DNA from 2 places in the Variovorax sp. ISS6 genome. Region 1 is predicted to be linked to the other one. Evidence: predicted binding sites of a transcription regulator. Region 1 holds the regulator's gene; the other holds the start of a gene.
What was found. Region 1 encodes NrdR, which represses ribonucleotide reductase genes. Its sites were predicted from a motif close to CACNANATNTNGTG; they were not measured.
Positions count from the first base shown of each region.

Region 2: a site for NrdR is predicted at 3,057-3,070, ahead of AC1HIL_RS09525 (ribonucleoside-diphosphate reductase subunit alpha). Genes of this name have one in related genera too.

Region 1 is NZ_JAWRZC010000001.1:4,913,025-4,918,003, forward strand. It holds gene AC1HIL_RS22865 (lytic transglycosylase domain-containing protein) at 515-1,381, shown strand; ZMP/ZTP riboswitch at 1,426-1,560, shown strand; gene glyA (serine hydroxymethyltransferase) at 1,602-2,846, shown strand; gene nrdR (transcriptional regulator NrdR) at 2,871-3,314, shown strand; gene AC1HIL_RS22880 (GspH/FimT family pseudopilin) at 3,333-3,881, opposite strand; gene AC1HIL_RS22885 (type IV pilin protein) at 3,878-4,306, opposite strand; gene AC1HIL_RS22890 (pilus assembly protein) at 4,303-4,979, opposite strand, start outside.
Region 2 is NZ_JAWRZC010000001.1:2,075,116-2,080,094, reverse strand. It holds gene AC1HIL_RS09540 (two-component system sensor histidine kinase NtrB) at 1-595, shown strand, start outside; gene AC1HIL_RS09535 (sigma-54-dependent transcriptional regulator) at 600-2,195, shown strand; gene ampD (1,6-anhydro-N-acetylmuramyl-L-alanine amidase AmpD) at 2,182-2,802, shown strand; gene AC1HIL_RS09525 (ribonucleoside-diphosphate reductase subunit alpha) at 3,155-4,979, shown strand, end outside.

The DNA of each region.
Region 1 (4,979 bases):
GGCGGGCATACGACCCATTGCCATCGTTTCGCTCGACCGGAAGTCGATGGTTCCTGTCGTGCTGGCGGCAAGAGATTGCCGCCGTGGTTCCTCCGCCGTTCGGCCCCGGCTCGCACCGTGACCGGCTGGCTTCGGAAAGCACCTGAAAACCTCAGGCCCGTTCAGCTTAGGCGGCCTTCCCCGGCTTTTCAAACCCGATGTTGCAAGGGATTTCCCTTAAGAAAGACGCCGTCTCGCGGGTCGGTTTGAAACATTTGTTCGACAGTTTTAAGAATTAAGACGGAATTCCTTATGCTTGACCGGGTATTTAGCAACGATAGAATCCCGCCTGCTCCGGACGCCCGACGCGACGGAGCCACCCTGTATCCGCTGCCGACTCCCCCCGGCTTGATCAGGCGGCCGCGCACCTTATCCCCCGAGCGCGGAACCTGATTGGTACCAATCCAAGCGCCGCTGCCTCCATCCCATCGCCCTTCCCGGCGCTGCGACAGGTGCCGCACAGAAAGGAAGAGCGATGAACAAGGCGTTTGATGCCACGGCCCGCGGGCTGAGGACATTCGTGTCCGATGTGGCAGACGGCTTTTTTGAAATCACGCACAACGGTTTCGCCCTGCTGGGCCTGGCCATCGTGTTCGCGGCCCTCGCCCTCGTGGCGCGGCCCGACCTGCGCCATCAAGGCGAGGAACAACTCATGGGCTGGCTGCAGTCGCGCAAACCCGCGCCCGAAGCCACCGACCTCGAGCCGACCGCGATCGAGCGCACGACGGCCGCGAGCCCCGGCGACCTGCCCAAGCAGCAGGCCGCCGTGGCCTACTGGCTCAGCAAGAAGTACCGCGTCGCGGCCGAGCCGCTGAGCGTGCTCGTGGCCGAGGCCTACAACATCGGCAAGCACACCAAGCTCGACCCGACGCTGATCCTCGCGATCATGGCGGTCGAGTCCAGCTTCAACCCGTTCGCGCAGAGCCAGGTCGGCGCGCAGGGGCTGATGCAGGTCATGACCCGCGTGCACGGCGACAAGTACGAGCCGGCCGGCGGCACGCTGACCGCCTTCGACCCCGTCACCAACATGCGGGTCGGCGTGAAGGTGCTGCAGGAATGCATCGCCCGCGCCGGTTCGCTCGAAGGCGGCCTGCGCTACTACGTGGGCGCGGCCAACCTCGAGGACGACGGCGGCTACGCCGGCAAGGTGATGGCCGAGCGCGAGCGCCTGCTGCAGGTGGCCAGCGGCCGCGCGCCCTCGCCGTTCGCGCCGACGCCGCCGGTGCTGCGCCCGCAGCCGCTGCCGATACCGGTGGTAGCCCCGGCCAAGCCCGACGAGACGACCGAGCCGGCCAACGGCCCGACGCCGCCCAAGGTGGCGCTGCTGTCCGCCGTCTCCTGAATCTCCTTTCGCGCGCCGCCGGGCCAGCCCGATCCGCTACACTCGGCCCGGTACGCGACTGGCGATAGGCGCGGTGCCGACGAGGCACCCGCGCTGACGTGGACTACCACTGGGAAGCGTACCGCCCGCGACGTCGCTCCAGACGCGCGGGCGATCAGCCGTTCGCCTGGGCAGCCCTTGTTTGGTTGAAGAACAAGGACCTCGTCTTCAAAGGACTGCCATGTACCAACGCAACATCCTGGTCGAACAGACCGATCCCGAAATCTGGGCTGCCATCCAGGCCGAAAACGCGCGCCAGGAACACCACATCGAGCTGATCGCGAGCGAGAACTACGCCTCGCCGGCCGTCATGGCCGCGCAGGGCTCGCAGCTCACCAACAAGTACGCCGAGGGCTACCCGGGCAAGCGCTACTACGGCGGCTGCGAGCACGTCGACGTGGCCGAGCAGCTGGCCATCGACCGCGTGAAGCAGATCTTCGGCGCCGAAGCCGCCAACGTGCAGCCCCATTGCGGCGCCTCGGCCAACGAGGCCGTGCTGCTGGCCTTCCTGAAGCCCGGCGACACCATCATGGGCATGAGCCTGGCCGAAGGCGGCCACCTGACCCACGGCATGCCCCTCAACATGAGCGGCAAGTGGTTCAACGTGGTGAGCTACGGCCTGGATGCCAACGAAGCCATCGACTACGACGCGATGGAGCGCAAGGCGCACGAGCACCAGCCCAAGCTGATCATCGCGGGCGCCTCGGCCTACTCGCTGCGCATCGACTTCGAGCGCTTCGCCAAGGTGGCCAAGGACGTGGGCGCGATCTTCATGGTCGACATCGCCCACTACGCCGGCCTGGTGGCCGCGGGCGTCTACCCGAACCCGGTGCCGCACGCCGACATCGTGACCTCGACCACCCACAAGAGCCTGCGCGGCCCGCGCGGCGGCATCATCCTGATGAAGTCGCAGCACGAGAAGGCGATCAACAGCGCGATCTTCCCGGGCCTGCAAGGCGGCCCGCTGATGCACGTGATCGCCGCCAAGGCGGTGGCCTTCAAGGAAGCGCTGTCGCCCGAGTTCAAGGCCTACCAGCAGCAGGTGGTCAAGAACGCCCAGATCGTGGCCGAAACGCTCACGCAGCGCGGCCTGCGCATCGTGAGCGGACGCACCGAAAGCCACGTGATGCTGGTCGACCTGCGCGCCAAGGGCATCACCGGCAAGGAAGCCGAGGCCGTGCTGGGCAGCGCCCACATGACCATCAACAAGAACGCGATCCCCAACGACCCAGAGAAGCCGATGGTGACCAGCGGCGTGCGTGTCGGCACGCCGGCCATGACCACGCGAGGCTTCAAGGACGAAGAGGCCCGCATCACCGCGAACCTGATCGCCGACGTGCTCGAGAACCCGCGCGATGCCGCGAACATCGAGGCCGTGCGCGCCAAGGTCCATGCGCTGACCAGCCGTTTCCCGGTCTACCGCTGAACCCGAAGAAGAAGCCCTGACCGCATGAAATGCCCTTTTTGCGGTCATCTCGAAACGCAGGTCGTCGAGACCCGCGTTTCGGAAGACGCCGACTTCGTGCGCAGGCGCCGCCAGTGCGGTGCCTGCGACAAGCGCTTCACCACCTACGAGCGTCCCGACGTCAATTTCCCGGTCGTCGTGAAGAAGGACGGCAGCCGCGCCGACTTCGACTCGACCAAGGTCCGCGCCTCGATGATGCTGGCGTTGCGCAAGCGGCCGGTGAGCATCGAGCAGATCGACAACGCGCTGCTGCGCATCGAACAGAAGCTGCTCGCCAGCGGCCTGCGCGAGATCGAGTCGACCAAGGTCGGCGAACTCGTGATGCGCGAACTCAAGAAGCTCGACAAGGTCGCCTACGTGCGCTTCGCCTCGGTCTACCGCAGCTTCGAGGACGTGGACGAGTTCCGGCAGCTGCTGCGCGACATCTGAGCCGCGGCCGGCGAAGGCCTACCCGCCGCCCCGCCCGCACACCCCCGTTCCGCATTCCCCCGCCTGGTCGGGATTGCAGCTGCGCGCGCGCCCCGACGCCGAGAGGACGATGGCCGCGCGCCGTCTTGTCTCGGCCTTGAACACCAGGCAGCCCGCGCCGAAGCCCGCATTGCGCGCGCGCCGCGAGAAGCCGTTGCCGTCGTAGTGCACGCCCTGCACCAAGCCGTCGCCCAACCCCGGGTCGACGGCGATGCCCGGCGGCAGCCTGTCGAAACGGCGCAGGACGCGCGGCGCGCCTTTGCCGTCCGGGTCGGCGACGACCGCCCAGCCCCCGTTCCACCCGGCGCCGCCTTCCGCCAGCACGCTGACCGGCTCGCCGCGCCGGATCGCTTCGATCCGTGCCGTTCCGAGCGCGGCGACGAAGGCCTGCGAGGCGGCCTCCAGCCGCTGGTGGAGCAGCAGCGCGCGAAAGCCCGGCACGCCGACGGCGGCCAGGACGGCGACGATGGCGATCACGGTGAGCAGCTCGATCAGCGTGAGCCCGCGAGCCCGTCCCGCGCGCTTCATTGCCAGCACCGCTCACGCTGCGCGCCGTCGCAGCCGCGGCCGCCCGTGCTGTCCAGCCACAGGTTGCCGACCGGCGGGTCCGAGAAGCCGGGCTTGAGCCGCGCCGAGAGCCGCAGGCAGTCGTCGAGGCTGCGCTGGCCGTCGCAGTGCTCGCTGCGCACGAGGTACTTGCCGCCCTGCCCGCTCTCGGCGGAATCGCCTTCGTAGCGCCGGTAGCGGCCATCGACGGTGAAGTGGCGCTCCTGCTGCTGCATCTGAGCGAGCAGCGCCGAACGCGCCTCGGCGCGCCAACTGCGATGCGCCGCATCGAGGTACGAGGGGAAGGCGATGGCCGCGAGGATCGCGACGATCGCGAGCGCGATCAGCAACTCGATCAGGCTCCAGCCGAGGGCCGCGCCCGCTCGGTGGCAGCGGCGGGAGATCATGGCCGCGTCCTTTGCGGGTCCGGCACCTGCCGCCAGCTGAGGCGGCCGGCCCGCCGCGCTGCCGTGGCGTCCTCGAGCGGCTGGGCCACCGACACCGCCTTGTCCCGGCGGGTACCGGGGCTCAGGACCGCGAGCCGCCGGGTCTCGGTCCTGCGCCCGGTCGGATCGGCGGCGCCGTACGACGCATCGCCCTGCTGGACCACCAAGGGCGCTCCGAGCAACCCCGCCTCGGAAGGCACGCAGGTACCGCCCTTCGACAGGCCGGTCATCGCATCCACGGCACAGCTGCGGCCCCCGCCGTCGTCGCAGGCCGCCCGCGGCGGGATCAGCGTGTTGAAGAACAGGCGGCCGTCGGCGAGCACCGGCCGCGCGACCTGGCGCTCGCCCTGGTCGCGCGACGCGGGCAGGTCGAGGTACCAGCCACGCCGCTGCGTCGTCGTGCGATCGAAAGCGCCATAGACGAATGGCGGGCCTTCGATGGCCGTCAGCCCGCCCTCGACGGAACGCGCCCGCCGCGGCGCCAATTGCCCCCGCGCTTCGCCCGCACGGATCGGCGTGCCCGTGTCCTGCACCGCATACACGGTCTGGAGGCCGCGGCGAGAGGCACCGAGGTCCGTCGGCTCGACGAACTTGCCGGTGCCGAACAGCACGATGCCGCCGCCGCCCGGACCGA
Region 2 (4,979 bases), 2.8 Mb from region 1:
CGCGCACCGCCAGCTCACGCACATGGTGCAGCACAACGCGCAGCGCCTCGCGCGCATCGTCGACGACGTGCTCGACGTCTCGCGCGCGCGCCAGCAGCGCGTGCTGTCGCTCGGCGAGCAGGTGGTGCTCGACCCCACGGTGCAGGCACTGACCGAGGAGTGGATGCGCCAGACCCGGCGCCAGGGCGTGACCCTCGCGCTCGACGCGCCGGGCGTCGAGGTGCGCTTCGACGTCGAGCATCTGCGCCGCCTGCTGGTGAACCTGCTCGACAACGCGGCGCGCTACGCGAGCCTGCGCGAGGGCGCGATCCAGGTCGTGACCACGCTGCAGCGCGCGGGCAGCCCGGGCCGGCCGACCTTGCAGGTCTGGAGCGACGGCGCACCGCTCGAGCCCGCGGTGCAGCGCCACCTGTTCGAACCCTTCTTCTCGTCGGAAAGCCGCTCGAGCGGACTCGGACTGTTCCTGTGCCGCGAGCTGTGCCGGCGCCATGGCGCGACCATCGGCTACGAGCGGCGCGCGCTGGCGGGCGAGGCGCCCGAGGGCAACGAATTCTTCGTCGGCTTCGCCGCGAGCGAAAACCGGCTGACACAATAGCGGCGTGAGCAGCTCCCATCCGCCCTCCCAGCGTCCCGCGCAGATCCTCGTCATCGACGACGAACCCGACCTTCGCACGCTCTACGAACTCACGCTGCTGCGCGAAGGCTACCGGGTCGAGGCCGCGGGCAGCGTCTCCGAAGCCTGGCAGCACCTCGAGGCCACGCGCTTCGACGCCGTGATCACCGACATGCGGCTGCCCGACGGCCAGGGCATGGAGATCATCCAGCGCATCCAGAAGAACCAGCGCAGCGAGCGCTGCGTCGTGATGACCGCCTACGGTTCGGCCGAGAACGCGGTCGAGGCGCTGAAGGCCGGCGCCTTCGACTACCTCACCAAGCCGGTTGACCTCAAGCAGTTCCGCGCGGTCGTCGCCTCCGCGGTGCAGGCGCAGCAACAGCAGCCGGTCGCTCAGGCCGCCCTACGTTCGGCCAAGGCTGCGGATGCCGGTGACGGCGCTCCGGCACTGGCGGCAGCGGGCAGCGCGGGCGCTTCCGCGCTCGAACGGCTGGTCGGCGATTCGGAACCGATGCGGCTCGTGAAGTCGCGCATCGCCAAGGTCGCGCGCGGCATGGCGCCGGTGCTGGTGCGCGGCGAATCGGGCACCGGCAAGGAACTGGTGGCGCGCGCGGTCCATGCCTGCAGCCAGCGCAGCGAAGGCCCCTTCGTCGCGGTGAACTGCGGCGCGATTCCCGAGAACCTGCTCGAGGCCGAATTCTTCGGCGCGCGCAAGGGCTCCTACACCGGCTCGGCGCAGGACCGCGACGGCTACTTCCAGGCCGCGCGCGGCGGCACGCTGTTCCTCGACGAGATCGGCGACCTGCCGCTGGCGATGCAGTCGAAGCTGCTGCGCGCGATCCAGGAACGCAGCGTGCGGCCGATCGGCTCCACGCAGGAGGACGCGGTCGACGTGCGCATCGTGAGCGCGACCCACAAGGATCTGCACGCCGAGGTGCAGGCCGGCCGCTTCCGGCAGGACCTGTTCTACCGGCTCAACGTGATCGAGATCGCGGTGCCCGCGCTGCGCGAGCGCCGCGAGGACCTGCCCGCGCTGTGCGTCGCGCTGCTCGCGCGCATCGCGCAGGACGGCGGGCTGCCCGCGCCGCGCCTGTCGGACGCGCTGCTGCGGCAGCTCGCGCAGCATCCGCTGCACGGCAACGTACGCGAGCTCGAGAACCTGCTGCACCGCGCGGTCGCGCTGTACGACGGCGACGAACTGCAGCTCGACCTGATGGATGGCGCGGGCAGCGGCGGCTGGATGGCGGCCGCGCCCGGACCCGCCGCGCCGCACGCCGCAGCGGCCGCGACGACCGCGGCAACCTCTCCACCCGAGGCTTTCGAAGCGAAGCCCGTCGTGGCCGCGCCCCCGCCCGCGCCGCGCCCCGTGGTACCCACGCCGCTGCCCTCCGATCTGCAGGCCTACCTCGATCAGCAGGAGCGCGAGATCCTCGTGCGCGCGCTGCACGAGAGCGGCTTCAACCGCACGGCCGCGGCCGCGCGCCTGGGCATGAGCCTGCGCCAGATCCGCTACCGCATCGCGCGCCTGGGCATCAGCACGCCCAACGGCGACGATGGCGCGAGCAGCCATGTCGACGACTGAAGACGGCGCGCTCGGCCCCAAGGACGATGCGCTCTGGCGCGACGGCTGGTACCGCTTCGCGAAGGCGCTGCCCTCGCCCAACTTCGGGCCGCGCCCCGCGGCTGCGCGCGCGCGCATCGACCTCGTGGTGCTGCATTCGATCAGCCTGCCGCCCGGCGAGTACGGCGGCGACGCGGTGCAGCAACTGTTCACCAACCGGCTCGACTGGGACGCGCATCCTTACTTCGAAAGCATTCGCGGGCTCGAGGTGTCCTCGCATTTCTACGTGCGCCGCAACGGCGAGCTCTGGCAGTTCGTGAGCGGCGACGACCGCGCATGGCATGCGGGCTTGTCGTCGTGGCGCGGCCGGGACAACTGCAACGACGACTCGATCGGCATCGAGCTCGAGGGCCTCGAGGGCGGGCCGTTCGAGGACGCGCAGTACGAGACGCTCGCGAGCCTCGCCGCGGCGATCGCGCAGCACTATCCGATCGCGCACATCGCGGGCCACGAGCACATCGCACCGGGCCGCAAGCAGGATCCCGGCGCCGGCTTCGACTGGCACCGGCTGCGCGATCACCTCGGCTGGGGTCCACACATGTTTCCCTCGCAGGTGGTGGATCGCTAATTTTTTCAATCGATGCGCGCCGTGCGATGCGCTGGAATCGCGGTGCAGCAATCGCTCCATTCGCAAACGCGATGCGTAGCAACCATGCGCCTTGCAGGCCCAAATCGGCTCGGAAGCCGCATGGGGCGCGGGTTGCGAGAGGATGAGCCAGTGTTCATGCGGCAAAGATGGCCGCGAATCACGAAAACTGTTTTCCTCTCCCTCTTGAAGGCTGAAGGAAAACGCTACATCTAGTGGGTTGTACACCCCCTGCACCCTAGATATAGTGTCTCCCGGCCGGCCTCAGCGCCGACGAAGCGGCCCCAGCAGCGCCGCTCATCCAACAAGAATTTTGCCAACCGAGAGGAAGCGAATGCAAACAGCACTGAACACACCCACCGCCGCGCGTGCCATCCCCTCCACGCCGCCCCAGTCCCCCCGCGACACCGCCGGTTCGCCCACCGGACAGAACCTCGCGCACTACCAGATCATCCGCCGCAACGGCGCCGTGGTCCCGTTCGAGCCGAACAAGATCGCGATCGCGATGATGAAGGCCTTCCTGGCCGTGCACGGCACCCAGGGTGCGGCCTCGGCCAGCGTGCGCGAGACCGTCGACGCGCTGACCCAGGCCGTCGTGAAGGCGCTGGTGCGCTCGCGTCCGGGCGGCGGCACCTTCCACATCGAGGACGTGCAGGACCAGGTCGAACTGGGCCTGATGCGCGGCGGCCACCAGGAAGTGGCGCGCGCCTATGTGCTCTACCGCGAGCGCCGCACCCAGGAACGCGCGAAGCAGGGCGAGCAGGAAGCCCAGATCGCGGCCCCCGCGCTGCACGTGCTGGACCGCGGCGAACGCGTCGCGCTCGACGTCAGCGAACTCAAGGGCCTGATCGAATCGGCCTGCCAGGGCCTGGGCGACAGCATCACGGCCGCGCCGATCGTGGCCGAGACCATGCGCAACCTGTACGACGGCGTGCCGCTCGACGAGGTCTACAAGGCCTCGATCCTCGCGGCCCGCACGCTGATCGAGAAGGATCCCGACTACACCTTCGCCACCGCGCGCCTGCTGCTGCACACGATCTTCAAGGAGATCGTCGGCCGCGAAGTCATGCCCGCCGACCGCGCCACCGCCTACGCCGACTACTTCCCCTCGTTCATCAAGAAGGGCGTCGAGAACGAGCTGCTCGACGAGAAGCTGCTGCAGTACGACCTGCCCCGCCTGGGCGCGGCGCTGAAGGCCGAGCGCGACAACCAGTTCGACTACCTCGGCCTGCAGACCCTGTACGACCGCTACTTCCTGCACGTGCGCAAGAACCGCATCGAGCTGCCGCAGGCCTTCTTCATGCGCGTCTCGATGGGCCTGGCGCTCAACGAGATCGACCGCGAAGCCCGCGCCATCGAGTTCTACGAAGTGCTGTCGTCCTTCGACTTCATGTCGAGCACGCCGACGCTGTTCAACAGCGGCACGCTGCGCTCGCAGCTGTCGAGCTGCTACCTGACCACCGTGCCCGACGACCTCGACGGCATCTACGAGTCGATCAAGGAAAACGCGCTGCTCTCGAAGTTCGCGGGCGGCCTGGGCAACGACTGGACCCGCGTGCGCGCGCTCGGCAGCCACATCAAGGGCACGAACGGCGAATCGCAGGGCGTGGTGCCCTTCCTCAAGGTGGTGAACGACACCGCCGTGGCCGTGAACCAGGGCGGCAAGCGCAAGGGCGCCGTCTGCACGTACCTCGAGACCTGGCACCTCGACATCGAGGAGTTCCTGGAGCTGCGCAAGAACACCGGCGACGACCGCCGCCGCACGCACGACATGAACACCGCCAACTGGATCCCCGACCTGTTCATGCGCCGCGTGATGGAAAAGGGTTCCTGGACGCTGTTCTCGCCCTCGAACGTGCCCGACCTGCACGACCTGTTCGGCGCCGACTTCGAGAAGGCCTACGTCGCCTACGAAGAGAAGGCCGCGCGCGGCGAGATCAAGCCCAGCCGCACCGTGCAGGCCACCGACCTGTGGCGCAAGATGCTCACGATGCTGTTCGAGACCGGCCATCCCTGGATCACGTTCAAGGACGCCTGCAACGTGCGCTCGCCGCAGCAGCACGCCGGCGTGGTGCACTCGTCGAACCTCTGCACCGAGATCACGCTGAACACCAGCGACACCGAAACCGCGGTCTGCAACCTCGGCTCGGTCAACCTGC